3 regions of the Akkermansia sp. JRP_AM1 genome follow, and region 2 is predicted to be linked to each of the others. Evidence: riboswitches for the same ligand, from Rfam matches in the RefSeq annotation. Region 2 holds a riboswitch; each other region holds the start of a gene.
What was found. Region 2 has a riboswitch for cobalamin ahead of PVA48_RS05315 (ribonucleoside triphosphate reductase). Riboswitches for the same ligand answer to the same signal wherever they lie in the genome.
Positions count from the first base shown of each region.

Region 1: linked by a shared signal. The riboswitch ahead of PVA48_RS12070 (sirohydrochlorin cobaltochelatase) and the one ahead of PVA48_RS05315 (ribonucleoside triphosphate reductase) in region 2 are both predicted to bind cobalamin.
Region 3: linked by a shared signal. The riboswitch ahead of PVA48_RS00405 (beta strand repeat-containing protein) and the one ahead of PVA48_RS05315 (ribonucleoside triphosphate reductase) in region 2 are both predicted to bind cobalamin.

Region 1 is NZ_CP118234.1:2,510,984-2,521,269, reverse strand. It holds gene PVA48_RS12090 (hypothetical protein) at 1-111, opposite strand, end outside; gene PVA48_RS12085 (GNAT family N-acetyltransferase) at 305-805, shown strand; gene PVA48_RS12080 (TlpA disulfide reductase family protein) at 970-1,983, shown strand; gene PVA48_RS12075 (TfoX/Sxy family protein) at 1,989-2,384, opposite strand; cobalamin riboswitch at 2,653-2,879, shown strand; partial or broken gene PVA48_RS12070 (sirohydrochlorin cobaltochelatase) at 2,892-3,494, shown strand; gene PVA48_RS12065 (sirohydrochlorin cobaltochelatase) at 3,593-3,856, shown strand; gene cobI (precorrin-2 C(20)-methyltransferase) at 3,858-4,565, shown strand; gene PVA48_RS12055 (hypothetical protein) at 4,562-5,800, shown strand; gene PVA48_RS12050 (precorrin-8X methylmutase) at 5,807-6,469, shown strand; gene cbiD (cobalt-precorrin-5B (C(1))-methyltransferase CbiD) at 6,503-7,468, shown strand; gene PVA48_RS12040 (SAM-dependent methyltransferase) at 7,608-8,306, shown strand; gene cbiT (precorrin-6Y C5,15-methyltransferase (decarboxylating) subunit CbiT) at 8,213-8,824, shown strand; gene cobM (precorrin-4 C(11)-methyltransferase) at 8,821-10,286, shown strand, end outside.
Region 2 is NZ_CP118234.1:1,125,770-1,136,055, reverse strand. It holds gene PVA48_RS05340 (alpha-galactosidase) at 1-186, shown strand, start outside; gene PVA48_RS05335 (aspartate:alanine exchanger family transporter) at 317-1,930, opposite strand; gene PVA48_RS05330 (hypothetical protein) at 1,942-2,148, opposite strand; gene PVA48_RS05325 (anaerobic ribonucleoside-triphosphate reductase activating protein) at 2,199-2,657, opposite strand; gene nrdD (anaerobic ribonucleoside-triphosphate reductase) at 2,684-2,878, opposite strand; partial or broken gene PVA48_RS05315 (ribonucleoside triphosphate reductase) at 2,928-5,023, opposite strand; cobalamin riboswitch at 5,176-5,349, opposite strand; partial or broken gene PVA48_RS05310 (glycoside hydrolase family 88 protein) at 5,396-7,812, shown strand; gene PVA48_RS05305 (phosphoethanolamine transferase) at 7,867-9,591, opposite strand; gene PVA48_RS05300 (hypothetical protein) at 9,946-10,185, opposite strand.
Region 3 is NZ_CP118234.1:86,781-97,066, reverse strand. It holds gene PVA48_RS00410 (autotransporter outer membrane beta-barrel domain-containing protein) at 1-128, opposite strand, end outside; gene PVA48_RS00405 (beta strand repeat-containing protein) at 104-2,791, opposite strand; cobalamin riboswitch at 2,827-2,974, opposite strand; gene PVA48_RS00400 (acyltransferase family protein) at 3,119-4,129, shown strand; gene PVA48_RS00395 (bifunctional adenosylcobinamide kinase/adenosylcobinamide-phosphate guanylyltransferase) at 4,137-4,724, opposite strand; gene cbiR (cobamide remodeling phosphodiesterase CbiR) at 4,752-5,513, opposite strand; partial or broken gene cobS (adenosylcobinamide-GDP ribazoletransferase) at 5,510-6,249, opposite strand; gene cobT (nicotinate-nucleotide--dimethylbenzimidazole phosphoribosyltransferase) at 6,269-7,180, opposite strand; gene cbiB (adenosylcobinamide-phosphate synthase CbiB) at 7,314-8,297, opposite strand; gene PVA48_RS00370 (cobyric acid synthase) at 8,301-10,286, opposite strand, start outside.

The DNA of each region.
Region 1 (10,286 bases), 1.4 Mb from region 2:
CGGGCCGATGGGGTTCTGCGCCACGTCCGGAAGGCCGCTCACGTATTTTTCACCCATGTCCCTCAGCGGCCCCGCGGGGAGCCATTGTTGTATGGGAATGGGTTCTCTCATGATTTGGCATGCATGCAGGGTTCACAATACAGACAGGATTTCCCCCCGGTTTCCGTCAAAAAAGCCTGTGTCATCCAGCATACGGCGTCCCCGGCGGAATAGGGAGGGGAAAGTGGGCCATGGACGGAAAATTCCGCCGGGAACGTGGAAGAGGCCCTTTTCATCCGGGGCTTTTCCGTGTAATATTCCCGCCATGCCAACACTCCGCCAAGCCGCCAAGGACGACATCATGCTGATTCATGAACTGGCCCTCCAGGCTTTTCCGGCCACTTACCGGGACCTCCTTTCCCAGGAGCAGATGGATTTCATGATGGACTGGATGTATTCCCCCGCCAATCTGGAGAAGCAGATGGAGGAAGGGCACGTGTATTTCATCGCCTCCCATCAGGGGGAGGACTGCGGCTACCTGTCCGTCCAGCCGGAAGGCCCCGGCGTCTTCCACTTGCAGAAAATTTATGTTCTGCCCGGCTTCCAGGGGCTGCACATCGGCAGCTACCTGTTCCGCCAGGCCGTCAGCTACATCAGGAGCATCCACCCGGAACCGTGCCTGATGCGCCTGAACGTGAACCGCTATAATACCCGGGCGGTGGAGTTTTACCGGCGCATGGGGATGCGGGAACTGGAACGCGGGGATTTCCACATCGGCCACGGTTATTACATGACGGATTACATCATGGGGCTGGATATTGCCTGAAGCGTTTTTCCCATGGGAACGGGCCGCCGGGCTTCCCCGGACCGGAAGTGCGCAGCCCGTCGAAACAGAACAGGCGGGACAGCCGAGGAAACAACCGGAGAAGGCAGCGCGGGGCGCGAGCTTCCTTCTTGACACTCAATGCGGGATTCTGCATCATTCATCCTATGAAAACCTTTACTGCCCTCATTCTGTCCGGCTCCATTGCCGCCATGACGGCCCCGGCTTTCCTCCACGCGGCGGACAACGGGAACGGCGCCAAAGTCACCTACCCATCCTTTGACGAAGGCAGCCACCTCCACGGGCCGAGAATCAAGGCTTCCGACCTGAAGGGGAAGGTGGTGTTTTTTGAATACTGGGGCATCAACTGCCCTCCCTGCATCGCCAGCATGCCGCATTTGCAGGAATTACAGGACAAATTCCAATCCAAGGGTTTCACCGTGGTTGGCAGTCACCGCCAGGGGCTGACCCCCAGGGTGAAGCAGTTCCTGGAGGAAAAGAAGATTACCTTCCCCGTCTATCAGGGGCTGGATATTCCGGCGGCCTCCTGCCCGGGCGGCCTGCCGCATGCGGTGCTGATCGGGGCCAACGGAAAGGTGGTGGCCAAGGGGCATCCCACCCAGCTTTACGACCTGGTGAAAAAGGAGGTGATGAAGGTGGAACGCGGCCTTCCCATCCTGGAAGGCGTGGAGCTGGACAAGTACAAATCCCTGGCCAAGACGGTCGTTTCCAACGGCAGCAACATCGAGTCCAAGATCACGCCCCTGCGGAAGAAAACGGACGACGAGGAGGCCCAGGCCGTCTGCGCCGCTTTTGACGAATGGCTGGGAGACGCCAAGGACATGGTGCAGGCCCAGATCCAGTCCAACCCGCTGGAAGCGGTGACGGCCATCACGCGCCTCAAGACGGCGGTCCCCTCCGTCAAGGAGTTCGACGAACCGCTGGCGACTCTGAAGGCGAACAAGGACCTGCCGAAGCTGGCCGACCTCAACAAGAAGATTTCCGCCCTGGAACAGCGCAAGGCGAAAGGGAGAAAGGTTTCTGAATCCGACCTCAAATCCCTGACGCAGGCCGTGGACAAATTCGCGGAGTCCGATAATGAAGCCACGCAGACCGTTGCGGGCAATCTGAAAAAGAGCCTTTCTTCCCTGGCTGTGCCAGAGGCTCCGGAAGATAAATAAGCCTTTCAGCCGAACGGCATTTCATCCGGAACAAACAGGCGTTTACGGACGCCTGTTTCTTTTTCTCCGGAAGCTTTTTTCTTCTTCCCGGATAAGACATCCGGAGCGGAGAGAACGGAACAGGTTGCCCGGACAAAGGAGGAGAGAGCCCGGTCATCATCCAGTTCCGTCATCAGGAAATGCGGCCTGGCGCCGGGATAGGGACTGCCCTGCTCCTGCTGCGGAAGCAGCTTCAGGCCCGGCTCCGTGATTTTGACAAATAATTGGTTGTCACATACCAGGCCGAAATATTTCCGGTCACAGTACAGGCCGTATTCCCCAAACATTTTTTTGAAGGAAATGTCCCCGGCATGCCGGAGCTGGAAACAGATATATTCTACAACATCCGGGGAAGAAGCCATGCTCCATGTTCTCATACCTGCCCCGCCTTCTGCAAGCAGCAAACTCCGGCCTGCGGCCTACCGGATTGGAAAGCCCCGGCACGGTACGGAATGGGGCGCTTCCTCCCTCTCTTTTCCGCCGGGATTTCTGCACCCCGGAATGCCCCGTCTTCCACCGCTTCCGCATCCGGAACCTGCATTTTTTCCAAGAGCAGGCGCAGGAACGGCCAAAAGGCGGTTTTTACCCGTCCACGCACATTTTTTCCCAGTCTCCGGAAATTCGGCGGCGTTCTAATAAACATTGACAGTGACGGCTAAAAACGCCATTAAACACGCCGAAGCAACGGGGAATTCCGTGAGAACCGGAAACAGTCGCGCTGCGGTATCGGGTTACAAACCCTCAAGGAACGCTTTTCCGCCAGCGTTCCGGTCAGCCAGTCCTCCCATTCCGGAGGGTGAAGGCGAGGGGGAGGTTGGAGACCCGGAGTCCGAATATCCTTGCTCCGGTTCACCATACCTTATCAACGCATGATTGAAGCATCCTCTTACGTACCGGGGGCATTCCTGCCCCTTTCCTCCGTTTTTCTTGCAGGACTCACCCTGTTTTCCCTGCCTGTGCTTTCCGCCGCCCCATGCAGGGCGGAAGCGTCCCCCGCCCCGGCGGAACAGGCGGCGCCGTCACGGCAGGAAGGGCTTCTTCTCGTGGCCTTCGGGACCAGCCACCAGGACGCTACCGTCTCCTACAAGGAGCTGGAGAAGGACATGCTGGCCCATTATGCCCCGGACCGCCTGAAGTGGAGCTATACTTCAAGCATTATCCGCAGGAAGCTTGCCGGACGCGGAACCCCCGTTCCCTCCGTGGAGGAAAATCTGGAACAGATGGCCCGCAAAGGCATACGCACATTGCGCGTCCAGTCCCTTCACATCGCCCCCGGCGAGGAGTTTTCCCGGATGGAGAGGCAGATTGTCAGTTTCCTGGCGCGCCATCCGGACAGCTTTGACCACGTGTTCATCGGCCGCCCCCTGCTGGAAAGCGAACGGGACAGGAACGAGGCCATCACGGCCCTTCTGGAGCATTTCCCCGCGGAACGGAAGAAGGATGAAGCCATCCTGCTCATGGGGCACGGCCAGCAGGAAGGACGCTGCGACATGGTGCTTTCCGACTTCGCCCGCGAGCTGAACGACCGCGACAGCCTGGCGTTTTTCGCCACCGTGGAAGGAACGCGGGGGTGGCCCCCATTCTGGAACAGCTTAAAAAGTCCGGCGCCAAGACCGTCTGGCTGGCCCCCTTCATGCTGGTGGCCGGAGACCACGCCAAGAACGACCTGGGCGGGGATGAGGAGGATTCCTGGGCTTCCATGCTCAGGAAGGAGGGCTTCACCGTCAAGACCCACCTGCGTGGGCTGGGGGAAAACCCGGGCATCCGCGCCGTTTTCTCCCGCCATGCCCGGACCACGGAGGACGACCTCATGACCCCCAAACAAGCGCATTGACATGGCCAGCCCTGGAAAGTTCTACGGGGTGGGCATCGGCCCCGGAAATCCGGAATACCTCACGCTCAAGGCCGTCAACGTCTTCCGCTCCGTGGACGTGGTGTTTACGGTGACCGGACCCAACAGCGATTTCAGCATTTCCGAAGCGGTGGTGCGTTCCGTGGGCGGCGTGAAGGCGGAGTTCCGCAAGCTGGTTTTCAGCATGTCCCGCGACGCGAGAACCAGGCAGGAGCAGATTGAAAAGAATACGGCCATTATTGAGGGAGTTCTTTCCCGCGGCCTGGACTGCGCCTTTGCCACGCTGGGAGACGCCATGACCTACAGCACCTTCGGCTATATTCTGAGCCTCCTGCTCAGCCGGAATCCCGGCCTGCACGCGGAAGTGGTGCCGGGCGTCACCTCCTTCTGCACCCTGGCGGCCCGCAGCCGCCAAATACTGGTGGAAAACGGGGAACGGCTCCGGGTCATTCCCGCCTTCAAGCCGGAGATGGCGGATTCCCTGGAGTTCCCGCCCGGAACCACCACCGTTCTCATGAAGACCTACCGCAGCCGCGCGCGCCTGATGGAGCGCATCCGGCGGGAAAAGGACATCCGCGTCATTTACGGGGAAAGGCTCGGCATGCCCGACGAGTTTATTACGGACGACATCGACGTCATTGACGCAAGGCCGGAAGAATACCTTTCCCTGATGTTCGTCAAGAAGGCATGAACCGCACCAGGCACTCCCGCACCTATCCCTGGCGCCGGCCCCTCCGCTGGCTCTGGCTGGCGCTGGCCCTGGCAGCCTCCGGAGTCATGGTGGTCCACATGCCCGCCGGCATGGGCGCCGGGGGATCGGGAAAAGCCCGCACAGCCATGAAGCCTGCCGGGGAATCCACCCGGGAAACGCAGGCGGGAGGGGAAAAGACGGAAGCCGCCGCTTCCAGCCCTGCCCCGCCGCCCAAAAAGAGCCATCATTCCCGGAACACCCAGGTTCCGGAGACAGGCGCGGGAAAAATTCTGGCGCGCCTTCCCCAGATTGGCAGCCTGATCGGCCTGGTGGCCGTGGCGGCCTTCATCGGCGGCATTGCTGAAATCTTCCGCTGGCATCTTGCCCTGGGCAAGCTGTTCGGCGGACTGGCCCGCTGGGCCCACCTGCCGGAAATCATCAGCCTGTCCATCCCCACGGCGCTTTATTCCAATGCCGCCGCCAACGGCATGCTGGTGAGCAGCCACGCAAAAGGCAAAATTACTCATTCCAACCTGATTGCGGGCGGCATGGTGAACAGCTACCTTTCCTACGTCTCCCACTCCCTGCGGGTGGCGTATCCGGTCATCGGCGCGGTGGGGCTGCCCGCCATCTGCTACTTCGGGTGGCAGATGGGCTTCGGCTTCCTGTTCATAGCGGCCGTGCTGTTCCTCCACCGCAGGAAGAGCCCCGCCGCCGTGCCGGATTCCGGGAATGCCGGCGCCGTGGCCGCCGCGGAGCACGCCTCCCCGGAATGGCGCACATCCCTGCGCCAGACGTGCCTGCGGGTGCTGGCGCTTGTTTTCCGGATGCTCTGCCTGACGGTCCCCCTGATGATCGGCGTGGAATGGCTGATGAAAAACGGCCTGTTTTCCTGGTGGGAGGAACATGTGCCAGACTGGGTGAACCGCATTTTTCCCGCGGAGCTCATGAGCATCGTCGCCGCGCAGATGGGCGGCCTGGTCCAGGCCGCAGGGGTGGCCGCCAACCTCCGCAGCCACGGCATGGTCACCTCCTCCCAGATTCTGCTGGCCATGCTGGTAGCCAGCGCCATCGGCAACCCCATCCGCGCCCTGCGGCGCAACCTTCCCTCCGCCATGGGCATCTTCCCCACGCGGGATGCCCTGACCATCGTGGTGGTCATGCAGCTTTCCCGCATGATCGGGGCCATCCTTCTTATTGCCCTGACGGGACTTTTCATCCACTATACCCACTGACTTCTCATGACCTCTGAATTTAACATCCGCTGGGACATGCCCCCCGCCGCCATTGAGGCGGAAAGCTTTGCCGCCATTGAACGAGAGTTCCACGGCTGGGAAGAGCTGCCGCCTGCCGAATGGAAGGTCATGCGGCGGCTCATCCACACCACGGCGGACCTTTCCATCGGCGAGGGGCTGGCGTTCCGCCATGATCCCATTCCCTCCGCCCTGGAGGCGCTCCGCAGGCACTGCCCCATCTTTTGCGATTCCAACATGATCCGCGCCGGACTTTCCGTGGAACGGCTGAGGCGCGCCCATCCCGGCTACGCACGGGAGGACATCCACTGCCATATTTCCGATGCCGACATTGCGGAACAGGCCAAATCCACAGGCAGGACGCGCGCCATCTGCGCCGCGGAAAAAGCGCGCCCCATCCTGGACGGAGCCATCGTCCTCATCGGGAACGCTCCCCTTTCCCTGGCCCGCATCGCCCGGTACGCGCTGGAGGAAGGCATCAGGCCCGCCCTGATCGTAGGCATGCCGGTGGGCTTCGTCAACGTCGTGGAATCCAAGCTGCTGACCGGGACGTGCCCCGTCCCGCAGATTGTCCTGGACGGGCGGCGCGGCGGGAGCGCCCTGGCCGTGACCACCCTGCACGCCATTCTGGAAAACCTGCCCGCCTCCTAAGTTTTCCGCATTCCAAAAAGCCGTCCCCCATCCATGTCCGCCCCCCTCCGCCAGCCGCTCCGGAAAGGATTTTCCACAGGAGCCAATGCCGCCGCCGCCATCACGGCCGCATGGAAAACGCTGAACGGGGAAGAAATCAACGGACCGCTTCCCCTGCTTTTCCCGGACGGGGAGACGAGAACGCTTCCGCTGGCAGACTGCGCGCCGGGGTTCGCCCGCATCGTCAAGGACGGAGGGGACGACCCGGACTGCACCCATGGAGCCGTGCTGGAAGCGCGCGTAAGCGCAGCCGTGCCGGAGCAGGCCGCCCGGGAAGATTATCTCCTGCCCATTGGCCGGGCCCTCCTCATCCTGCGCTCCGGCGGAGGCATAGGCCTGTGCACGCTGCCGGGCCTGGACTGCGAGCAGCACAAATGGGCCATCAACCACGGACCGCGGCGCATGATTACGGACAATCTGGCACGCGCCGGCATGCGGGAAGGGTGCTGGCTGGCGGAAATTTCCGTGCGGGACGGGGAAAAGCTCGCCGGGAAAACGCTCAATCCCCTGCTTGGCGTGGTGGGGGGCATCTCCATTCTGGGCACCAGCGGCATCGTTCGCCCGTACAGCCATGAAGCCTACATCGCCACCATCCGCATCTGCGTGCGCTCTACCCGGCTTTCCGGCTTCAGGAAGGCCGTGTTCTGCACCGGGGGCCGCACCGCCGCGCTGGCGAAGACCCTCCTGCCGGAATACCCCTCCATTTCCTTCATCTGCATTGGGGATTTCATTGCGGAAAGCCTCCAGAGCGCAGGTGAACAGGGCATGACGGAAGCCGTAGTGGCCTGCATGCCGGGCAAGCTCTGCAAGTACGCCGCCGGATTTGCCAACACCCACGCCCACAAGGTGGCCCAGGACATGCCGCTCTTTCTCCGCACGGCGGAACGCCATGCGCCGCTTTCCGGGAAGCGCGCCGGGGCATCCTGGCCTGTTCTTCCGTCCGCCAGGCGCTCTCCCTGACGCCGGAAGAGGCCCACCTTTCCATTTACCGCGACCTCGCCGCGGAAGCGCAGCGCCAGTTCCAGCGCCACGTGCCCGGCCTTCCCGTCCGTTTCCTGATTTCCGGCTTTTCCGGCAACCTCCTTCTCGACATACCTCCATGCCACCCCTGACTGTTTTTTCCTGCGGCACAGGCCCGCTTCAACCGTCCCCGGCCCTGCTTGGCAAACTGGCAGAGGCACAGAGCATTTACGCCTCCTCCGCCCTGCTGGAAGCCTGTCCCCCTTCCGACGCCCGGCGCATCCCCATCGGCAAAAACGCGCGGGAACAGGCGCGGGAAGCCCTGGAAGAAGCACGGCACGGCAACAACGTAGTGGTGCTGGCCTCCGGAGACGCCCTGTTCCACGGCATGGGCGGCACGCTCCAATCCCTGGCTTGTGACGGAGACCGGCTGGAATTCATCCCCGCCCCCACGTCCTTCCAGGCCCTGTTCCACCGCCTGGGCATGGCGTGGGACCGCGCACGCTGCTTCAGCGCGCACAGCACGGAATATATTCCGTGGGGGAAATTCTGGCCCAGCCGCTCGCCGTCATCTACGGAGGCCATCCCTTCACCGCCTGCCGCCTGGCCGCGGCGGCCATGGAGTTCCATCCGTCAGCGGCGGGGCGTTCCGCCGTGGCGGCCCAATGCCTGGGAATGGCTGACGAGCGCATTCTGCAAGGAACCCTGGCGGAGCTGGCCAGGGAGGAATGCTCCCCTACTTCCATGCTCCTGCTGCTGCCGGACAACCGCCCCGGAGCCGCGCCCGTCCTGCCTCTGGGACTGCCCGCGGATTTTTATGAAAAGGAGAACAACCTGATTACGGCGGAGGAAGTGAGGGCGGTCATCCTGTCCAAGCTGCGCCTTCCGGCCTGGGGGGTGCTGTGGGACGTGGGAGCCGGGAGCGGCTCCATCGGCCTGGAAGCCGCCGCCCTGCGCCCCGGACTTTCCGTGTACGGGCTGGAACGGCAGGCTGGCCGCCTGGAACTGATGCGCCGGAATTGCCGGCGCCTGGGCTGCGTGAATTACACCTGCATGCAGGGAGAAGCGCCGGAGGCCCTGGACGCGTTGCCCAAGCCCGACCGCATTTTCACGGGAGGAGGGGGCGCCGGGCTGGAATCCATCATGCAGGCCTGTTTTGACGCCCTGAACCCCGGCGGCCTTCTGGTAGCCTCCGCCGTAACCACGGAAAGCGAGCACCTGCTTTACGGCTGGAACGCCGCCGCACGCACGGGGATGTTCTCCCTGGACATCGCCTCCGAATCTCCCATTGCCGGAACCTACCACCATCTGCGGCACGGCAACCGCATCACCCTTTTCACCTATTCCCGCGCATGAATACCGCCCGTTTTCCCATCCATTTCATAGGAGCCGGCCCCGGAGCCGAAGACCTGATTACCGAACGAGGCGCCGCCCTCCTGAAGGAGGCCGACGTAGTCGTGTATGCCGGGTCCCTGGTCAACCCGGCGCACCTCAAGCGCTGCCGCCCGGAGGCGGAACTTCATGACAGCGCCAGAATGAACCTGAAGGAACAGGTGGAAGTGATGGCCCGGGGCGTGCTGGAAGGGAAAAAAGTGGTGCGCCTCCACACGGGGGACCCCTCCATGTACGGAGCCGTCGCGGAGCAATTCGACCTGCTTGACAAGAAGGGCATTGAATCCATCGTGGTGCCGGGAGTCAGCAGCGTTTTTGCGGCGGCGGCGGCCCTGCGCACGGAACTGACCTATCCGGGACTCGCCCAGAGCCTGGTGCTGACGCGCACCCCGGGAAGAACGCCCATGCCCTCCGGGGAGGCCTGCGAGGCCTTTGCCAAGACGGGCGCCACGCTGGCGTTCTTCCTCAGCGCGGGCAAGCTGGACGAACTGGCCGCACGGCTGGTCTCCGCCGGGAAATCCCCCGATACGGCGGCGGCGGTGGTGTACCGCGCCACCTGGCCGGATGAAAAAATCATCCGCGGCACGCTGTCCACCATTGCGGCGGAAACGGCGCGGGCGGGCATCGGCAGGCAGGCCCTCATCCTGGTGGGTGACGCCATCGGCGCGCACGACTGCGGGCAGTCCCTGCTCTATCACGGCCAATTCAGCCACGGCTACCGGAATGAGAAGGAAGACGAACGGTTCGACGGAAGCTGCGCGTTTTACGCTTTCACGGAAAAAGGAGTCCGCAAGGCGCAGGAGATTTCCCAGTCCCTGGGGAAAACCGTTATCCATTCCGTAGGCAGGGCCGGGGAAACGGAAGGTGTCAAGCGGGTTCCCCCGGAGGACTTCGACCCGTTGCTTGCCCGGCAGTGGAACCTGTTTGACGCGCACGTTTTCATCGGGGCCACGGGAATTGCCGTCAGGAAAACGGCTCCCCTGCTCCGGGACAAGGCCACGGACCCGGCGGTAGTTTGCTGTTCGGAGTCCGGCTCCCACCTCATTCCCCTGCTTTCCGGCCACCTGGGCGGCGGCAACCGCCTGGCGCGCAGGCTGGCCCGCATCAGCGGCGGGGAGGCCGTCATCACCACCGCCACGGACACGCGGGGAATCACCGCCTTTGACGAAGCGGCAGCCAGGGAAAAGGCCTGCGTTCTCAACCCGGACGCCATCAAAACCCTGAATGCGGCCCTGCTTGCCGGAGACACCGTATCTTTTCACGGTCCGCAGGAAATCCACGAACGGTACTGGCGGGACTGTCCCCAGGTCATTCCGGCGCGGGCGGATGGAGCGGAAGCCGCGGAAAAACCGTACGTTCCCGCCGTCTATTGGGATGAAGAGCCCCCGGAATCTGCGGGGGAGCTGCCGCCCTGCTTATTCAGTCA
Region 2 (10,286 bases):
CTGAAAGGCTTGAATCCTGCCGCCAGATACCTGGTCAGGGAGATCAACCTGGATGAAAACGGCCCCCTGGCCAACGTCCATGAACGGGTGCTTGGTGGTGATTTTCTGATGGACTTCGGAATCCGCATCAACTGGAAAAATGCCTTCCAGTCCGTCTGCATGGAAGTGACGGAAACGGGGTCTTAAACTTCCGGCTGGTGGCAAGGAGGTAAACGGCGCTGATCCGCAATCGATATTCCTTTTTCCGTGAAGCATGGCGCCCGGAGAGAACCGCCGGAGACGCGGTCTTTCCGGGTGGTGAAGTTTGCGCCTTGGGCTAAACGCCCACCACGCCGCCGATGGTCTGGATGATGACTTTCGCGATGATAGTCATCAGGATGAGGGCCACGGGGTAGGCGGTGGCGTAGCTGACCACGGGAGCCTGGGAGTCCGTCTTGCTGGCGATGGCGCCCAGGGCCGGGGTGGAGGTCATGCCACCGCAGATGCCGCCCAGGCATTCCAGGATGTTCATCTTGAAGACCTTCATGCCCACGAAGTAACCGGCGAACATGCCGGAGCAGGTGACGATGACGCCCATGATGAACACGGCCGCGCCGTGCGTGGCTACGGTGGTGACCAGGTCCGCGCCGCCCTTGATGCCGGCGTCAGCCAGGAAGAAGACCAGGCCCAGGTCCTGCAAAAGAAGTCGGGTGGGGCGCGGGATGTAACCCACGATGGGGCCCAGGCGCCCGAAGTGGCCGAGCAGCAGGGCCACAATCAGCGGGCCGCCGGCAATCCCTAGGGAGATGCCCAGGCCGTTACCCAGACTGAAGTTGACCAGCCCCAGAATGATACCGAGCGAGAGGCCGAACCCGAGGGAAAGAAGGTCCGTCTGGTTCATGTCCTGGCTGCGGTGGCCGATTTTGTCCCCGTACTTGGTGAGGTTTTCCGGAGAACCCACCACGGTCAGCACGTCATTGCGCTCCAGCGTGGTGTCCCCCGTGGGGACGAAGGTGAAGCCCAGGCGGGAGATGCGGGAGATGATCACGCCGTCCGTTCGCAGGGTTTTCAGATCGCGGAGTTTGCGCCCGGCGTAGTTCTTGTTGGTCAGGATCAGCTTGCGGCGCTCCTTCTGGGAGTCCATGGGGTAGGGGTTGTCGCATACTTCCCCCAGGAAAGCGACGTCATGCGGCATGGTGTCGCTGTTGCCCACGATGAGGACTTCCGTTCCCTCCCGGAACGTGTCTTCCGGCGTCAGCGGCATCAGCCTGTCGTTGCGCACCACGCGGGTGACCATGCAGTGCAGGCCGTCCAGCAGCTTGCAGTCCGCAATGTTCTGGCCGATCAGGTTGGGCTGCGTGACGCGGACCAAGCGTGAGATGATGCTGGCCTCCTGCTTGGAGTGCATGGCCTTGGCCTCCTTGTTCAGGTCAAAGTGCAGCAGGCGCGGGAGAAGCTGGACGAAGAGGACCACGCCCACCACGCCGAACGGGTAGGCAATGCCGTAGCCGATGCTGACGCCGCTTCCGGAGGCTCCCGGCAGGCTTTCCGTGGCTGCCGCCAGGGCCGGGGTGCTGGTGCACGCGCCGGCGAAGATGCCGGAGGAAATCCCCGCGGGAACATTGAACCAGATGCCGAAGAGGCAGGTGAAGAGGGCTGAAACGCCTACAATCACGGCGGACATGACCGCGAGCTTGCTTCCCTGCTTGGCGATGGCGGAGAAGAAGCGGTTGCCCGCGCTCAGGCCCACGCAGTACACAAAGAGCGCCAGGCCCAGCTGGCCCACGCCGTTGGGGATGGCCAGGCGGTAGTGGCCGGCGGCCAGCGCTACGAAGAGAACGCCGGAGAGGCCGAGGTTCAGGCCGTATATTTTAATGCTGCCGAGGGCGATGCCAAAGAAGATGATTCCGAAGAGAACCAGGGTGTTGTGGTTGAGCAGGATGTCGAACATGGTCGGCTGGGTCAGACTTTGCCCGGAGCGAACTCGAAGTTGCGGAAGTGGACGGGGATGGAGGCCGGCTCCAGCCTGGTCCGGTCAAACAACCGGCTCGGCGCGGGGAGAGAGTTGAGTGTTTGTTTGGTCAGGTAGAAATTTTGCACGAAGTAGTTGCCCCCATACCCGCGCTTTGTCAAGTCGCGTATGATGTTGTTGACGTGATCTTCCGTCAATAAATCGGGATGGACGGTGGTTCTGACTTCAAAGGCGGTTTGGGAGGCGATCAGGTAGTCCAGAGTTGCGGAAAAGGAGGGGAAAAGGTCGGGCCTGCCGGTGACGGCGCCGTATTGTTCGGGGGCGCCTTGTAGTCCAGGGCGATGTAGTCGCAAAGCCCCTCTTCCACCAGCGCTTTCACCACGCCGGGCCTCGTGCCGTTGGTGTCTATTTTAATCGCGAAGCCTAGCTGCCGTATCTCGCGGCAGATGGGGATAAGGTCGGGACACAGCGTGCACTCGCCGCCGGACAGGACTACCCCGTCCAGAAATCCCACCCGATCTCTGAGGAAATCAAGGTAGTCCGTCCGGTCTCCGGCAGGAGAGCCCGTTCCTCTGACCAGGGAGACGTTGTAACAGTACTGACAAAACAAGTTACAGCCTCTCAGCCAGAAGATGCAGGCCACCTTGTTTGGAAAATCCAGCAAGGTGAGCGGCGTGATGTCCGCTATGCCCCGGCCCGTTCCCATTGACTTCGCATATGTTATTGGGAAAATTACCGCGGCTGTTCCGTTTGGGCGGAGCAGGAGCAGGGACGGTCCGGTTCCACGAAGTGGACGCGGTCGTGGAATTCGCCCTGTTTGCCGGCGTTAAAGGTTTCCACAGGGCGGTGATAGCCCATGACGCGCGTGTAAACGGTGCAGCGGGTACGGTCCTGTGCGTATTTGCTTAATATTTCCTGTTTGGTCATTGTCGTATTGATGGCTGGGTTTTGAAACGAGGCGGCTGGTTGAAAAGGGTTATTCATGCCTGTGGATGTGGAGCAGCTCTTCATCACAGAAGGGGCAGTACTGGTGCTCCCCGCGCAGGTAGCCGTGCTTGTCGCAGACGGAGAAGAGCGGGGTGACGGTCAGGTACGGCATGCGGAAGCGGGTCAGCACCTTGCGGACGATGTCCCGGCAGGCTTCCGGGGAGCTGATGGCTTCATTCATGTACATGTGGAAGACGGTTCCCCCGTGTAGCAGCACTGGAGTTCGTCCTGGAGCTGGAGCGCACGGAACAGGTCGCTCGTGTGGTCCACGGGGAGCTGGGAGCTGTTCGTGTAGTAACGCTGCCCCACGGGCCCGGCCTGGAGGATGTCCGGATAGCGCTTCTGGTCCTCCCGGGCAAAGCGGTGGGTGGTGCCTTCCGCAGGGGTGGCTTCCAGGTTGTACAGGTTGCCGGTTTCCTCCTGGTACTCCTGCATGCGCAGGCGGATGAATTCCAGGATTTCCTCCGCAAAGGTCCTGCCTTCCTCGGAGGTGATGTCCATCGAGTCGTTGGAGAAGTTGCGCAGCAGTTCGTTCATGCCGTTGACCCCGATGGTGGAGAAGTGGTTGCGGAAGGTGGGCAGGTAGCGCCTGGTGTAGGGGTACAGGCCGCGGTCGTACATTTCCTGGACGAAGGTTCTTTTCTTTTCCAGGCAGGATTTGGCCAGGTCCAGCAGTTCCCCCAGCCGGGCGAACAGTGCTTCCCGGTTCTGCTTGAACAGGTAGCCCAGCCGGGCCAGGTTGATGGTCACCACGCCGATGGAGCCGGTCATTTCCGCGGAGCCGAAGAGGCCGCCGCCGCGCTTGAGCAGCTCCCGCAGGTCCAGCTGGAGGCGGCAGCACATGGAGCGCACGGCGTCCGGCTTGTAGGCCCGTTCGTCCGGCACGCGTTCCCCGTTTTCATTCACGGTGTACTGGCTGCCGATGAAGTTCTGGAAGTAGGAGGAGCCGATCTTGGCGGCGTTTTCAAACAGGAGCGGCACGTTTTCCCCTTCCCAGTCAAAGTCTTCCGTGATGTTGACGGTGGGGATGGGGAAGGTGAAGGGCTGCCCGGTGCTGTCCCCTTCCGTGAGCACCTCGTAAAAGGCCTTGTTGATCAGGTTCATTTCCTTCTGGAAATGCTTGTAGGTCAGCTCTGTCAGCTTGTTCACGCCGCGTTCCCGCGCCAGGGAGAGCAGGCCCGGGTCCTCCACCCCTTCAAAGAGGTGCTCCCCGCCGCTGAAGGGGGCCTGGTCCCGCAGGTCCCGCGGCACGGTCCAGTCGATCGTGACGTTGGTGAAGGGGGACTGCCCCCAGCGGGAGGGCACGTTCAGGTTGTAGACGAAGCTGCGGATGTCCTTCTTGATGCGCGTGAAATCCGCCTGGTCCTTGAAGGCGTAAGGCGCCAGGAAGGTGTCAAAGGAGCTGAAGGCCTGGGCTCCGGCCCATTCGCTTTGCAGAATGCCCAGAAAGTTGGCCATCTGGCCCAGTGCTTCCCGGAAGTGGCGCGGCGGCCTGCTGTTCACGCGGCTGCGCACGCCGTTGAATCCTTCGTTGAGCAGGTTGCGGAGGCTCCACCCGGCGCAGTACCCGGTCAGGCAGTCCAGGTCATGAATGTGGTAGTCCCCTTCCCGGTGGGCGGCCCCCTCCCGTGCGGAATAAACCTGGTCCAGCCAGTAGTTGGCAATCACCTTTCCCGCCGTGTTATTGATGAGGCCGGCGTTGGAATACGTGGTGTTGGAGTTGGCGGCGATGCGCCAGTCGCTCTGGCCGATGTATTCCTCCACCGTCTGCTTGCAGTCCACGTACGTGTTGCCGGAATAGAGGCCCCCGAGCTGTTCGCGCTGCATTTTGTGCAGGAAGCGGTAGGTGATGAAGGTCTTGGCCGTGTCAAAGTATCCGCAGCGGAACAGGGCGCGTTCTATCATGTCCTGGATTTCTTCCACATGCGCGCAGTCCTGATGGCTCAGCTTGGCTTCCACTTCTTCGTAAATGGAACGGTTGTAGGCGGTGCCGGAGCTGTGGAACGCGTTCTTGACGGCTTCCTCAATTTTGTAGCCCTGGTATTGTTCCTTTTTTCCGGAACGCTTGATGATGCTTGTTGCCATGGTGGGTGTCTCGCTTGGAAGGGATGATGACCGCTCATCCGCGAGCCTGGGCAAAAGCCTGGAAAAATCATAGGCAGGGGCCGCCGCATGCGTGCATTTTTAACAAGGGGCACGATGAGGACCTGTGCGTATGTTCATCCTGTCCGCGGGATGGGATACGGGGGCATCAGGTCGTCTTCTGGCTTCCGGTGCGACATGTGATGGGGACTTCCCGACTGCTGGCAGTCAGTGTCCGGTCCATCGTCTACCGGTTACAGCGGCGCGTCCGCGACGGATTTTCACCGTCTTCCGTTACCTGCGCTGAAACGCAATGAACCACAGAAAGAGAGCCCCCGCAAGGAAAATGTATAAATAATGTATTAAATATTTATAATGATACAATATGTTGTATATATGCTGCAGGGAATGGTTGATAACGCGGCATTCCCTTCCGTCATGGCACCATATGTGCCCTTGCCTCCCCTTTCCGGGGACCGGGGAAAACGGGACAGGCCGAAAAGGGAAGATTCATTCCTCACGGAGAAATTTCAGCGCGGCTTTTTCCGTACCAGTCAAATGAATTTCTTTTCCTTTTCAAAAAACGGATGGCGTAAATCCTTCCTGCTGCTGGTTCTTCCCGCGCTTTCTGCGGGGAGCCCCGCTTCCGGCGCTCCCGCGGACTGGAATGAAAAGACCATCCGGGATAATCTCCGCCTGGTGGCGAAATGGCAGGCGGAGCATCCCAGAAAACGCTCGCCGCTGCACTGGACCTACGGCGCCTTTTATTCCGGCCTGGTGCAGTATGGCCTGGCCGTCCCGGAAGGGCCGGGATTGCCGCTGCTGAGGAAAACAGGAGGGGAACAGGAATGGAGAACCCTGAAACGGCATTACCATGCGGACGATCACGCCGTGGGCCACGCCTGGATGGAGATGGCGATGGAAGACGGAAATACCGCTGCGGCGGAGAAAATACGCGCCGTGCTGGACGGGGTGATGAACCGGCCCTCCTCCGCTTCCCTCCAGTTCGGGACTCCCGGCTGCCAGGACCGCTGGAGCTGGTCGGACGCCCTGTTCATGTCCCCTCCCGTGTTCGTGAAGCTGGCGGCCTATACCGGAGACCGCCGGTATCTGGAATTCATGGACAGGGAATACAAGCTCACCTGCGACTATCTTTTTGACCGGAAGGAAGGGCTGTTTTTCCGTGATTCCCGTTACTTCACCATTCCGGCGGCTAATGGGAAAAAGATGTTCTGGAGCCGGGGCAACGGCTGGGTGATTGCCGGACTGCCGCTTATTCTTCAGGACATGCCCGCGGACTGGCCTTCCCGCCCCTTTTATGAGGATCTGCTCAAGCGTATGGCGGCATCCCTGAAAAAATGCCAGTCGCCCGACGGTTCCTGGCACGCCAGCCTGCTGGACCCGGAAGAGCCCCCCTTGAAGGAGATGAGCGGCACCCTCTTTATCATGTACGGGATGCTGTGGGGGGTGAACCAGGGGTATCTGGATGCGGATGAATATCTTCCCGTCATCCGCAGGGCGTGGAAGGCCGCCTGTGATTCCGTCAACGCGGAAGGCGCGCTGGGCTGGGTGCAGCCCATTGCCGACAAGCCGGGCCATTATTCCGGGGAGGATACGGAAGCATACGGCGCGGGCGCCTACCTGATGGCCGGCACCGAACTGCGCAAATACGTCATTGGCCGGGACCATCCGCAGAGAAAGACTGTAACCGTCACGAACCCACTGGCCAAGTTCCGTCCTGCTGAAACCGTGTCGGTGCCCTGGACGTCCGGAACTTCCGGGAATGCCGCCGCCCTTCGCGTGTTTGACGTCCGCCACGGGCGCGTCATCCCGCACCAACTGGCGGATACGGATGGAGACGGAAGGACGGATACTCTTTTGTTCCAGAGCAATTTCCGGCCCGGAACGGCCCGTGATTTCTGGATTCTGAACGATTCCTCCCTGAAGGCGGCTCCTTCCGCGGACGTCTGTTTCAGCCGCCTGGTCCCGGAACGCCTGGATGATTTCGCGTGGGAGAACGATCTTACGGCGCACCGGATTTACGGTCCGGCCGTTGCCAGGCCGGCCCCTGAGGGGGAGGGCCTGGTTTCCAGCGGAACGGATGTATGGAGCAAGCGCGCGGGTGCTCCCGTCATCAATGAATTTACAAGCGGGGGGATTACCACCGGGATCATGGCAGGGGACTGGACATGTACAACGTAGGGCCGGGACGGGGCTGCGGCGGCATTGCCGTGTTCAGGGATGGGAAACCGCATGCATCCGGAAACTGGGCCAGCGCGCGGGCATTGTACAACGGTCCGGTCCAGACCGCTTTTGAGGTGGTTTATGCGCCGTGGGACATTGGCGGCGGCGTACGCGTGGCGGAGACGCGGAGGGTGGCTCTGGACGCAGGAAGCCGTTTTTCCAAAGTCCGCAGCACCTTGACCATCCGGGGGGCGGAAACGGTGAAGGCCGGCGTGGGAATGGATACCGGAAAGGGCAGGAATGATTATGAAACGGTCACGAAGGACCGGGAGGACGGCGGCTTGATGACGGCATGGAGCAGGCCCCGGAAGAATGACGGATGCCTGGGAACCGCCGTGATAGTTCCCTGGGGTCCGGAAGGCGGGGCAGTGGACTCGGAAGGCTGTACCTACTGGATCAGGGAGGCGGCGAACGGAAAGCCCTTTGAGTGGTACATGGGGGCGGTTTGGGACAAGGCTTCTCCGTTCAAATCCTCTGCCGCCTGGGAGGCGGAGGCACGCCGCGTCCGGGAGTGCGTCAGGCATCCCCTGCGAGTCCGGGTACGGTAGAGTTCGTCCTATCCTGCCGTTCCCCGCAGAGGATGACGGCAGCTTCCATCTTTTTTACGGAAGCGGCTGCGGCGGTGCGGGAGCGGCCAGCCATTCCGCCAGCACTTCCGGCTGGAGGGGGGCCGGGGTTTCCCGGGCGTCCGGAGAGGCCAGATTCAGGCCGTTCCGGACGACTTCCGACCGGATGGAGGCCAGGGAAAGGAGGGTGTGGAAAATGTGGTCGTGGGAGACGGCTTTCAGGCGGTTGGCCTTCAGCGCGCGCACCATGTCCGGGTAGCGTGAGGCGAAGGCGTCCGAATACCACACGAACATGGCGGGACGGTAAACAGGCGGCAGAACATGCCCCTGGAACATTTTTCCTTCCTCGCCCAGCGCCACGCCATGGTCGGAGCAGTAAAAATAAATGGCCGGCCTGTCCTTCAACAGTGCAATCATGCGGTGGACGGAGGCGTCCAGGTCCACGATGGAATTGTCATACGCATTGACGGTTTCTTCCAGACGGGCCTTGGGGTCGTCCATGTTGCAGGACGCCGGGGTAAAGCGTTCCGCCTGTGCGGGGTAGCTGAACGCCATGTGGCTGCCGTTGTTGTAAATGACGTAAAGCTGTTTTTCCCGGCCGTGCCGTTTCAGGGATTCCTCCATGACCAGGGAGGTGCGTTCCTGCATCATTCCGGGCGTTTCGTGCATGGGCGGCGTCTGCTTCCGTTCCCGGCAGTTCCGGGTCAGGATGCCCAGGGAATAGTCATGGATGGAGTCTCCGCACAGGTCCATGATCCGGACGGTGCGGAAACCGTGCTTGTTGAACAGGTCAATGAAGGAGGAATGGGCGGGGCGGCGGCGGGACAGTTCCGCATCCGTAAACATGCCGATGGCGGAAATCCTGGTCACGATGCCGAAGGAGGTGGCGTGGGGGAAGGAAACGACGTTGGGTTCCCGGGAAAGCAGGGGCATCGTGTTCTGGTGGTAGCCGTTGAGGGAAAGGTGGTCCGCGCGCACGCTCTCGCCCATGTGGAAGACCACGGCCAGGTCGTCCGGAGCGTCGCATCCGGAGAGGGGTTCCGCGCAGGACGGCAGGTTCCGGAGTTCATTGAAACGGCTTGCGTCCTGGGTGACGTATTCGTCCGCCAGCTTGTACGCCATCACGAAGTCCACGAGGGGCCAGCCCTTGGCCTTGTCAGAGGTGTAGTAAAGGTAAAGGGGTTCCGAGCTGTAGGAGGTGGCCGGAATGCCCAGCAGCAGAAAGATTCCGTACAGGCTCCAGATGCACGCCAGCGCGCCCCACGTGGCCTTCTGGCGCAGGGAACGGCGGCTCCAGTAAATGGCCAGGTAAATGAAGGCCGCCAGCAGCAGGGCCCCGGTGGCGGAGGCGGCGGTGCAGAAGGCGCAGGCTTCCCGGAAGTTGGTCTCCGCCATGCTGGAAAGGACGGAGAGGTTCAGCGTCAGCCCGTACCGCATCTGCATCATGTACAGGCCCGCGTTGAACAGGATGATGGCCGGAAGGACGACGTAGGCGGTAAAGCGGTATTTCAGGCAGAGAAGGATGGTGCCGCAGAGCAGGGAGGCGGAACAGGCGATGCCCATGCAGCTCATCAGCACGCTCTGGCCGTCATTGAGCACATAAGGATTGACCACCAGAGCCGCCGCGAGTCCGGCTGCCCACAGGCAGCGCATGCGGCGCGGAAAGAACGCGGCGCGAAGAGCCTGGAAGACGGCGGAAAGAGCGCCTGGCCGGCCTGCGTACCGTTCTGCGGAACGGGTGGATGCATGGGGAGGGGTCATCGCAAAGAAAGGATAAAGTATTCTTCCTGCTTGAAGGGGTGAGCCATTGTAAGGGTTTCACGGTGATGCTCAAGCAGAATGTGGCGGAACGCCTTTTCATGGAAGGGCCCAGGCAGGAAAAGGGAACCGCCGTTGAAACGGCGGTGCCGATAGCATCCGCCATTTTTTGCGCTTGGGGCTTGGTGCGGATGGCGGCGCAGGCAATTGGTCGTGGGGGCAATTGGTTGTGGGGGCAGCCCGTCCGGCATGCGGGGTTGACGGAAAGAGGGGACTTTCCGGTTGTAGTTGACAGGCCCGGTTTTGGGAGGGTATAGGGAAGCTTATGGAAAATCAGCCCGTTGTGCTGCAATGTCCTCAAGCTGTGAAAGGAGCCGCCTGTATTTGTGTCGTGGGGGCCGTGTCATTGCCCTGGGTCGCAGCGGCTTCCGGCCTGGGGCTTGTTCCCGGAACCGTGCTGGGCGCAGCCGGGATTTTGCTGGGGGTGGCTTCCGTTGCCTGCGCCGTTGTCGCCTTGTGCAGAAAATCCGTCGCATTCGGCATCATCATGATTTTAATCGGGATGCTCGCCTGCGCCGTAGCCGGAACGGAATGCATGTATTTAATGTTTTAAATGAACAAGTCCATCAATCCGGGCATTCAAAAAAGGTCCGGGGCCGGATGCACGTGGGAGGAGAGGACCAGGGCCACCCGGACAG
Region 3 (10,286 bases), 1.0 Mb from region 2:
ACCACATTGACGTGCGCTCCATCCACATGGTAGGAGGAAGAGACGTTCATTTGGGAATAGGTGTCCGCTCCGGTATGGGCGGCGTCCGCCGCCGCCGTTCCGTTCACGATGAACGTGAGTTCCTGCACTCCCCCCACGCGTTCAGGCCGCCTTCATAGTTGTGGTAGCCTGCGGAGGAGCCGGAGCCGATCACGATTTCACTGCCGTAATAGGTAACCTCTCCCTTGAAGGCGCCGGAACCGGAGACGGTAGAACCGCTGTTGGTTTCCACGCCGGATAGAACGGTGGAGCCGTTCAGCACCAGATGCCCCGGATTAGCCGGATGGGCGAATGCCTCACCCAGGCGGATGCTCCCGCCTTCCACGCCCAGACTGGCGTCCCAGCCGTCCAGAACGAGGGTGGCGTTGTTGCTGATGACGACGTTTTCCGCCGCATAGGAACCCCTGGCGACAACCTTCACATCCTGTGCCGTGACGTTGAGGTTCGCGAAGGCGCCTCCGTCGGCGGCGGAGGCGCTGTAGCCTGCCGTGCCGGAGTGTTCCCAGTTCAGGGTCTGTTCCTTTTCATCCTTGCCCGCCAGCGTCAGTTGTCCGGAAACGCCGCTGACGGCTCCGGAGGAAATGACGGCGTCCGACTGGCTCAAGTCAGCCTCCCCGCCTTCCAGCACGATGCCGTGCTCAGGCAGGTTTTCCCCGATGATGACCTTGGAGCCTTCCCCCACATGGATGCTTTCTCCGGGGTTGACGACGATGGGGGCGCCTTCACCCAGGAATACCTGGCCCTGGAGGCGGTAGCTCATGCGGTAGTTTTCCAGTTGGAAGTTGTCCACCCTGGCTCCGTACATGGCGGTGATGCCGTTCTTGATCTGGTCCAGCGTGACGACCCAGGCGGAATCCGTGGCGTTGAGCACCGTGGCGCCTACCGTGGCGTTTTGCGCCAGGTCCAGAGTTACGTTCAGGCCGTCAAAGCCCACTTCCAGGGCCGTTCCCGCCGCATTCTGCACCAGGGTCCCGTTGAGCAGCGTCATGCCTTCCGCAATGGTGAGCGTGCCGCTGCCGGAGATGGAGCCCTGGTTGTTGACGACGGCCCCGTCACGGAGTATCTGGGAGTTCCCGGTCAAGGTGACGGCAGAGCCGTGGCCCACGTTGACCCGGTTGAACAGGCCGGCAGTTTTTTCCGTGGAGATGGTCCAGTTCGCTTCGTTGTCCGCACTGCCCACGTTGAGCGTGACGGAGGAATGGTGGGTGGCCGTATCGGACTTGCTGGTGTTGACGGTTGTCCTCACCGTATAGTCAAACAGTCCCGGAGCGGCGTCCGTTCCGGACAGCAGCGTAATGGTATCCACGGAGCCTTCCGCTCCGGAGCCGCCCAGTTCCCAGATGCCGCTGATGGAAGCTCCGGCGTGGACGGTGACGTTGTCCGCCGTGTTTTCCGTGGAGAAGCCGGAACCCGTATTGGACCCGCTGTACAGGGCATACCCCGTTGCTTCGTCCCCCGTCGCCGTTGCTTCAATGACGCCGGTGGAACCGATGGTCGTCGTGATGCCGGCTCCTCCCATCAGGGCCGCCGCCGTGCTGCCGGCAGTTGCCGCTCTGACGGTTCCGTTGATAGTGCCGGTGGTCAGGGAGAATTCCGCCAGCAGCCCGTAGGCTTCCGCAGCTCCCGTGGAGGAGGCGGAGATGAAACCGCTGATGTTTCCCACGGACAGGGAGCCCGTGGAACGTGCCCCGGCGGCCGTTCCGGCCATGGCTTCCGCCCGGATGGAGCCGCCCACATTGCCGATGGTAATATTGGAATGGGTCTGGTAACCCCCTTCTTCTCCGGCGAAGAGGCCGTAGGCGTCCATGCCGTTGGTCGTGGCGGTAACGCTTCCCGTTGCTCCCATGTCGCCCAGCGTGATGTTTTCCCTGGCTTCAATGCCGATGGCGGAAAAGTCCTCGCTTTCATCATTGGAGCCGGAGGCTGCGGTGATTTGACCGTCCAGCCGGGTAATGTTCACCTGCCCGTAGTTGGACTGGATGCCTCTGGCTCCGTAGCCGCCGGCCGTCGCCGCGGAAATGCTGCCGGTGGAGGAAAAGGTGCCGATGTTGACGTCCTTGTAGCGCGGGCCCTGGTAGTCCATGGTATTTCCGTAGGCATACAGTCCCCTCGCATAGTTTCCTGTTCCCAGGTCCACGGAGATTTTGCCGGCCATCGTTCCAATGTCCAGGCGCCCCTGATAGGCGTAAATGCCATTGGAGGAGAAATTGGCCGTGATGGAGATGAGGGCGTCTTCCGTGATCGTTCCGATGGAGAGTATTTTCCCGTAGCTCCGGATGCCGGTGGCATTCGTTCTGGCTGCGGAGATGTTGAATGTTCCTGCTAGGGTGCCGATGTCCACATTGACTCCGGAGGAGGTGTCAATGCCGAAGGCGTTGTTTGCCGTGGAGGAGACGTTGAATACGGCATCCCCGGCAATCGCGCCAATGCTGAGGGTGCCTGATTTTCCCCAGATTCCGCGCACGTTGCTGGAGCCTGTCACGTTGAATGTGGCGGAGACCGTTCCCAGGGCCGCATCTGAGGCGGTTCTGGCTACAGTGGCGTCATAAGCGCCGGCCAGGTCTTCCCTGGCAGTATCCTGGGCATGGACCGTTCCCAGCATGCCGAGGCAGGCCAGGGTCATAGCCACAGCCTGCATCCGGTGCCTGGCGTGGCACGGTGTTTTTTCAGGAGTGTTGAACATTCCGGACTTCAAGGAGGCCGGACCATCATAGTCTGCTCCGTTCAAGCGGAGCGTGTTGGATGAATGCATGTGTATGGTCTGAATGCCGGAATACTCGCCGGCGGTTCATAAAATACTTCGGGGCTGGCGATCTGGCTCATTGCAGGTTTTTAAGCCGTGCAATATACAGTGGCGGTACCGCTCCGGATTCACACCGGATTCCCCATCTATTTCCTGCCCGTACCACGGGCTTCCCGGAAGCGCCTCCGGTTGGTGAGGGAGGCATGGCATGCCTAACATATCCTCCGGACCCTGTCAATTGGAACTTTTTCTTGCGTTTGGCTCCCTGTTTCGTATTGCCATGAAGGACGGCCATGCTATCATGGCGCCCCGGATGTTCGTTATTGTATTTGGCATATGTATGAAGCGTTAACGAACTCTCCTTCACATGCGCCGGGCATCGTCCGGGGAAGGAAACTGACGGAGAAGTGCCGTGACCCGTGGGTAGATATTATCCGTGTGCTGGCCATGTTGCTTATCATGATCCAGCATACTCCCGCTTCTCATGGCTTCACTGTGTATGCAACACGTGCGGGCGTATTTTTCTTTTTCATGGCGGCGGGTTACTTCCTGGCCCGGAAGTATGGGGGCAGCCCGGCCCCGGTGCCCTGGCTTAACTGGAGAAAAGCGTTTCTGATTCTGTGTGCCTATTTGTTTTGGATTTTCGTTTCCATGGCCTTGTTCGGGTTTCCCGCGGACATTGTAAAATGGATGATCGGTCTGGGAATAGGGCGCCCTCCTTTGGGAACTGTTTTATGGTTTTTGCGGGATTTAATGGTGTTTGTGCTGGTTTCAGGAGCGTTATTCCGGATGCCGCGGGCCTGTCTGCTCATTCTGTCCATGGCCTCCCTGGTGCTTTTCAGTACGAGCAATTCCCTTTACTTGTCCTTCGAATACATGGACAAGGTTTTCTGCGTTATCCATCCCAGGGGTTTTGGAGCATTTGCCCTTGGCATGTTTTTGTGCCGTTATTCCCTTGAAGAGTTGAAGAATGCAGTCGGTAAAGCGTGGCTGTACGTGCTGATGGTGTTTCCCGTTATTTTTATATGGGAAATGTACAGCACCGTTCAGGAGTCTGCGTTATCCTTGTGCATGGGCGTGCTGTGGCTGGCATCCTGCGCCTTCTTGATGATGCGGTATTTTCCGGGAATCTCCTCTTTCTGCGCCCGTTTGGCTCCCTCCGTCTTTTTTGTATATGCCGCGCATGCCCTGGTTTATGAGGGCATGCTCAGGCTCGGTTTTCCAAGGGGAAGCTTCTGGATATGGGGAATGGCCGTACCCCTTGTTTTTCTGGCTCTGAGCGGACTGTACTTTTTACTGGCGCGGATGTGTCCGGCAGTGTTGAAGTATATTGCGCTGAAGAATTGACCGTCTGCTATTTTTTTACGGTTACGGGAAGCCCCGCAACCATGAAGTAAACTTCGTCCGCGCTTTTGGCTAGAAGCTGGTTGGCGATGCCAAGCCCGTCGCAGTAGTGGCGCGTTTCCGCGTCCGCCTGGCTGATGCCCATGCCGGTTTCAGAGGAGACCAGAACCCAGGGCACGGGGGATTGGGGGATAAGTTCCTTCAAGGCCTCTATTTCCTCAATCAGCGCTTCCTGGAATGGTTCGTAGTCCGTAGGGTCCTTCTGGGCGTACAGGGTATTGGAGGTGAGCAGGGTTACGCATTCCAGAATGACGCCGTCCACCTGATCCAGCAGGCCGGATTCCCGGACGGCGGCGGCCACATGGCGGGGGCATTCCAGCGTAAGCCAGCTTGCCGGGCGCCGTTCCCGGTGCTTGCGCACGCGGTATTCCATGGATCCGGCTCCGGGCCACACCTCCGCCGTGGCGACGTACAGGATTTTTTTCCCGAATCCGGCGGCTATCTGTTCGGCGTATTGGCTTTTGCCGCTTCTGATGCCGCCCAGGACGAGCGTCATGCGTGCGGGATTGGCGTCAGTGTTTGGAGATGTAGCGTTCATGGGATTCCAGCATGGCCTGGTGGGAGTTCAGAAAGTCGTCCAGGCTGAAGACTTCCAGAGTGATGAGGGGGAGAAACGGATGTCCCACATGGGGTGGAGGATGGCGTCCAGCGTGGCGGCGGCCATGTGGTGCAGGGATTTGTGGTCCCGTTTTTCCAGCCCGTGCAGGTGGCACATGCGTATGTCCGGCAGCCAGAGCGGCAGCAGTTCTTCCGGCCGCAGGCCTTCCTTCCAGACATGGCCTATGTCAAAGCAGCGGGAATGGGGCGTGGCGGAGACCAGCTTGTCCAGGTAGTCGGTCGGGTGGCGTTCCAGGTTTTCCAGGGCCAGGCATTCCGGAGCGGGCAGATGGGGCGTGATTTGCTCCAGGCTGCGGAGGATGCGTTCCGTTTCACGCTCCGTAAGATGGGGGCGCATGTCCGGGCCGGGAATGTGGTCCGTAACCACGTGCATGACCCACGTGTGGGGCTCCAGTTCCCGGGTCAGGTCAATGGCGCGGATGATGTTTTCCGTGTAGCGGCGCCCTGATTCCTCCGTGGCGAAGCCGCCGTCCGTGGGCAGGTGGACGTTCCACTTGACCCCGGCGTCCGCGGCGATTCCGGCCAGCTCCCGGATTTCCGCCGGGGTAATGAGTCCCTCCCCGTGCTCTCCGGCTTCCAGCAGGAGCAGGGCGATGTCATCCGCGTAATGGACGCATTCCCTGATGGCGGGGACGTAGTAGTCCGGGATGATGAAGGAGGTGCAGCCGATGTTGAGGCCCGGAACGCGGCATTTGTGCGGAGTTTTCATAAGGTGCAGAAGGTGAGCAGGACGAGCCATTCCGTGCATTCCACGGTGCAGCCGAACACGTCCCCGGTGACGCCTCCCAGGCGGCGGCGGGCATACAGGAGCAGGGCCGTGGAACCGGCCAGGGCCGTGAGCAGGGCGTACAGCCCGTGCCATCCTGCCAGCGCGCAGGCAGCCAGGGTGACGGCGGCGGCTATCAGGTCGTGGACGGGGCGCGTCCCTTGCTTGAAGGCTTCCCCATGCCGCCGGGGCGCGCGCCCGGAAAGCGCATGGCGATGAAGATCTGGCTGCGGGCCAGCAGCCCGGCCAGCGCGCACGCCGTGAGCAGCAGCTCCCATGAACCGCAGGCCGCCAGCGCCGCCAGCGCGGCGCCCTTGAAGGCCAGGTTAAAGAACAGGGCCGTGCCGCCGAAGGTGCCCAGGCGGGAGTCTTTCATGATTTCCAGCCTGCGTTCCCTCGGCACTTCCACGGGCAGTCCGTCCCCGCAGTCCGCCACTCCGTCCAGATGCAGGCCGCCCGTGATGGCTACCCAGCAGGCGCAGCCGATGACGCCGCAGACCAGCGAGGGGAAGAGCAGGGTGGCCGCCCAGGTCAGGCCGCCTGCCAGCCCTCCCACGACGAGACCGACCAGCGGGAGCCATGCGGAGATGCCGTTCAGGTCGTTTTGCAGCGGCCACGGGCCTACGGGCAGCCGGGTCAGGAAGCCGAAGGCGGAGCGGATGGTGGTAATGACGGCCATGGCGCAGGGAAAGGAGGAGTTAGCGCGGAACGGTGATGTCCAGTTCCGGCAGGGTTTTCATTTCAGACAGCACGCGCGTGGCGGCGTCCAGCAGAGGAAAGAACAGGGCCGCCCCCGTGCCTTCCCCCAGGCAGAGGCCCAGGTCCATGTACATGGTGACGCCGATGTGGTCCATGATGAGCTTGTGCCCCGGTTCCGCGGAGTTGTGGGAACCGATGAAGTACTGAGCCGCTTCCGGGCGTATGCCCTGGGCGATGGCTGCCGCCGCCCCGGCAATGAAGCCGTCAATGACGATGGGGACGCGCAGGGAGGCCGCGCCCAGCATCAGTCCGGCCATGGCCCCTATTTCCGGTCCTCCTACCTTCGCCAGCACGTCGATGGCGTCGGAAGGGTCGGGGTTGTTCAGGGCGATTCCCTGTTCGATGAGCTCTATTTTTTTACGGATGACTTCCCCCTTGACGCCGGAGCCGCGCCCCGTCACGGTTTCCACCGGGGTTCCCGTGAGCACGGCCACGATGGCGGAAGAGGGCGTGGTATTGCCGATGCCCATTTCTCCGGCTGCCACGATGTCCAGCCCCCTGGCTTTTTCCTCCCGGGCCATGTCGATTCCCACTTGCAGGCATTCCAGCGCCTGTTCCCTTGTCATGGCCGGGCCCCTGCTGAAATCGTTGGCTCCGTGCATAACTTTTCTTTTCACCAGCCCCGGCAGGTCGCCGAAGTCGTAATTCACGCCCACGTCCACCACGGAGAGGCGGGCTCCCGCGTTGCGCGTGAAGGCGTTGATGGTGCCGCCGCCTTGAAGGAAATTGCGGGTCTGGATGTAAGTGACGTCCGTGGACGTCAGGCTGAGGCCGTGGTCGGCAATGTGGTGGTCCGCGGCGAAGAGGACCACGGCTTTGTCCTTCAGGCGCGGCGCGGGATTGCCGGTCATGGCGGCAATCTGGATGGCTACGGGTTCCAGCTTCCCCAGCGCGAGGGGGGCTTGGCCAGTATTTTCTGATGTTCCAGGGCGGTTTTGGCGGCCTGTTCGTCCAGCGGGGGAATATGCAGTTTGTTCATGATGGTCAGAAGCGGGGAATGAAGAAAAGGATGAGGGAGAAGACCAGCGTGCCCGCGGCGGCGGTCATCCACATGAGGCGTATGGCCAGGGCCAGGTCACTGACGGCGGCTTCCGTGCGCCCGGTTCCTATCCACGGATAGTCCGCAGGAATCCCCTTGTAGGAGACCGGACCGCCGATGCGGAGGCCCAGCGCGCCCGCGAAGGCCGCCTCGCTCCAGGCGGAGTTTGGGCTGGCATGGGCGCGGCGGAAGGCCCAGCCCGTAGTGAGCGCCCTCCGGGCGGAGGTTCCCTTCACGAAGAGGGCCGCCAGGGAAATGCACGGCAGGATGAGGCGCGCGGGGATAAAGTTGAGCGCATCGTCCGTGCGGGCGGCAAAGGTGCCGAAGCGTCTGTACCGGTCGTTCTTTTTCCCCCACATGGCATCCAGAATATTGAAAACGCGGTGCGTCAGCGCGGCGAAGGCCGCGCCGAAAGGACCTCCTGCCAAACAGCCTGCTGTAGCCCAGAACAAGGTGGAAAAGACGCCGTCCGTCAGATTTTCCGCCACGCTTTCAATAGCCGCCCTGGCCATGCCGTGACGGTCCAGCCGTTCCGTGTCCCTCCCTACGATCATGGAAACGGCGTGCCGCGCCTCGCCGTCCTTCCCGCTGCGCAGGGCGTTCGCCACCCGCAGCGCATGTTCCGCCAGGCCGCGCGGGGCCATGCAGATGTAAATGACCAGAACGGCCGGAATCCAGGGAATCCACGGGGAGGGGAAGACGGAAAAGGGAAGGCAGAATACCGCGCAGGCAAGCCATGCGGCGGCGCAGGTTCCTAAAGCCGCCGCCGTTCCCGCCGTAAAAGTCCCTCCCCACAGCCGCCGTGCCAGGGTTTCCGCGCGGCGCGCGCACCAGCCGATCAGGCAGACGGGATGGAACCTGTTGGGCGGATCCCCCGCCAGAATATCCAGCAGAAGGGCCGCAGGCAGGATGAACGGGCACGGAAGCATGGGTCAGCGTTTCAGTTGAAGAATACGGTAGATGGCCTTGAGGTCCAGATGCTCCCGGACTACGTCCGCCAGGCGGTCCAGCGCGCCGTCCAGGTCATAGGAGGCGTGCAGGGATGGATTGGGGGACAAACCGGAATCCACTCTGACCATGTTGATGAACGCGCGGCGGAACTCGTCGCCGTCCAGCATGCCGTGCAGGTACGTGGCCCAGATTCGGCCTTTGCCGTAGCCGCAGGGGGAGCCGTCTTCCCGGAACATGATGGGGACGCTCGCTCCCTCATGGCGGGTGACGCCGTGGTGGATTTCATAGCCCGCCGCGGGAGGGGCCAGCGGCGTGCTTGCCCGGCGCACGTTGAGCAGGGTTTTGGCGGCGGCGAAAGTGGTGGAAAGCTCCAGCAGGCCAAGCCCCGGCGTCCGTTCCTCCGCGGATTCCATGTGCAGCGGGTCCAGAATGTCCGTTCCCAGCATTTGCAGGCCGCCGCAGACGCCCAGCATCCACTTTCCCTGTTCAGCGTGCCGGCGGATGGGTTCTTCCAGCCCTGCGGCGCGCAGTCCGGCCAGGTCCGCCGCCACGCTCTTGGTGCCGGGCAGGATGACCAGGTCCGGGTTCCCCCATTCCTCCCGTGTCCGCACCTGGCGGAGGCGAACGTCCGGCTCCGCCGCCAGCGGGGCGAAGTCCGTGAAGTTGGAGACGTGGGCGGGCATCACTACGGCCACGTCCAGGCAGTCCGCGTGCCTGGCTTGCTCGTCCTGTTCAAAGGGCAGAGCGGCCCGGTCCTCTTCCGGAATGCTGATGTTCCGTATCATCGGGATGACGCCCAGCACGGGCCTGCCCGTACGGTCCAGCATGTAGCTGTGCGCCGGGGCCAGCAGCTCCGGGTCTCCGCGGAACTTGTTGACCACAAAGCCCGCCAGCAGCTCTTTTTCCCAGGGGGCGAACGTCATCCACGTCCCCAGGAAGGAGGCGTACACGCCGCCCCGGTCAATGTCCCCGGTGAGCAGAACTTTGGCGCGCGCATAGCGGGCCATGTTCATGTTCACCACGTCTGCGGATTTCAGGTTGATTTCTCCGGGGCTTCCGGCCCCTTCCAGGCAGAGGACGTCATACTCGTCCGCCAGGGAATCGTACGCCCGGCGCACGTCCGGCCAGAAGCGCCTTTTGGCCGTAAAATATTCCCGCGCCTCCATGTGGCCTACGGCACGCCCCATCACGATCACCTGGGAGCCGGTGTTGGAATGGGGCTTGAGCAGGATGGGATTCATCCTGGCATCCGGGTCGATGCGGCAGGCCTGGGCCTGCACCATCTGGGCGCGGCCCATTTCCTCCCCCAGCGCGGTTACGCCGGAGTTGAGGGCCATGTTCTGCGCCTTGAACGGGGCCACCCGGTGGCCGTCCTGAAGAAAAATGCGGCACAGGGCCGCCGTGAGCACGCTTTTTCCAGCATCGGAGCAGGTGCCCTGAATCATCAGGGCCGGTTTGGGCAGTTTGCGGAGAATGGCGGGGCCGCCTCCCTTCAGCTCGGCCCGCAGGGCCTCTGCCAGCAGGGCGTGTTCTTCCGGCGTGCGGACGCCTGCACGGAACCAGCCGCCGTTTTCCAGCCCCGGATAATTGGAGCAGTCGCGCAGCGCGATGCCGTGGTTTTTCAGGAGCCGGGCGGCCAGGCCGGAAGGCGCCCCCGCCAGACGGAAGAGCAGGAAGTTGGCCCCGGACGGCAGCACGGCGGCGCCCGGCAGGGCAGAAAGCCTGCGGAACAGGTCTTCCCGGCGTTCCCGGTTCAGGGCGCGTTCCCCGTCCGCCCATGAAGGCGGCTGTTCCAGCACGGCCCGCGCCGCAGTCGCTGCAAAGGCGTTCACGTTCCACGCGGGCAGGGACTGCCTCAGCCGTTCCGCCAGTGGAGCGGCGCAGACGGAAAAGCCGCACCGGACGCCGGCGATGCCGTAAAATTTGGTCAGGGAACGCAGGACAACCAGGTTGGGCAGAAGGGCCGC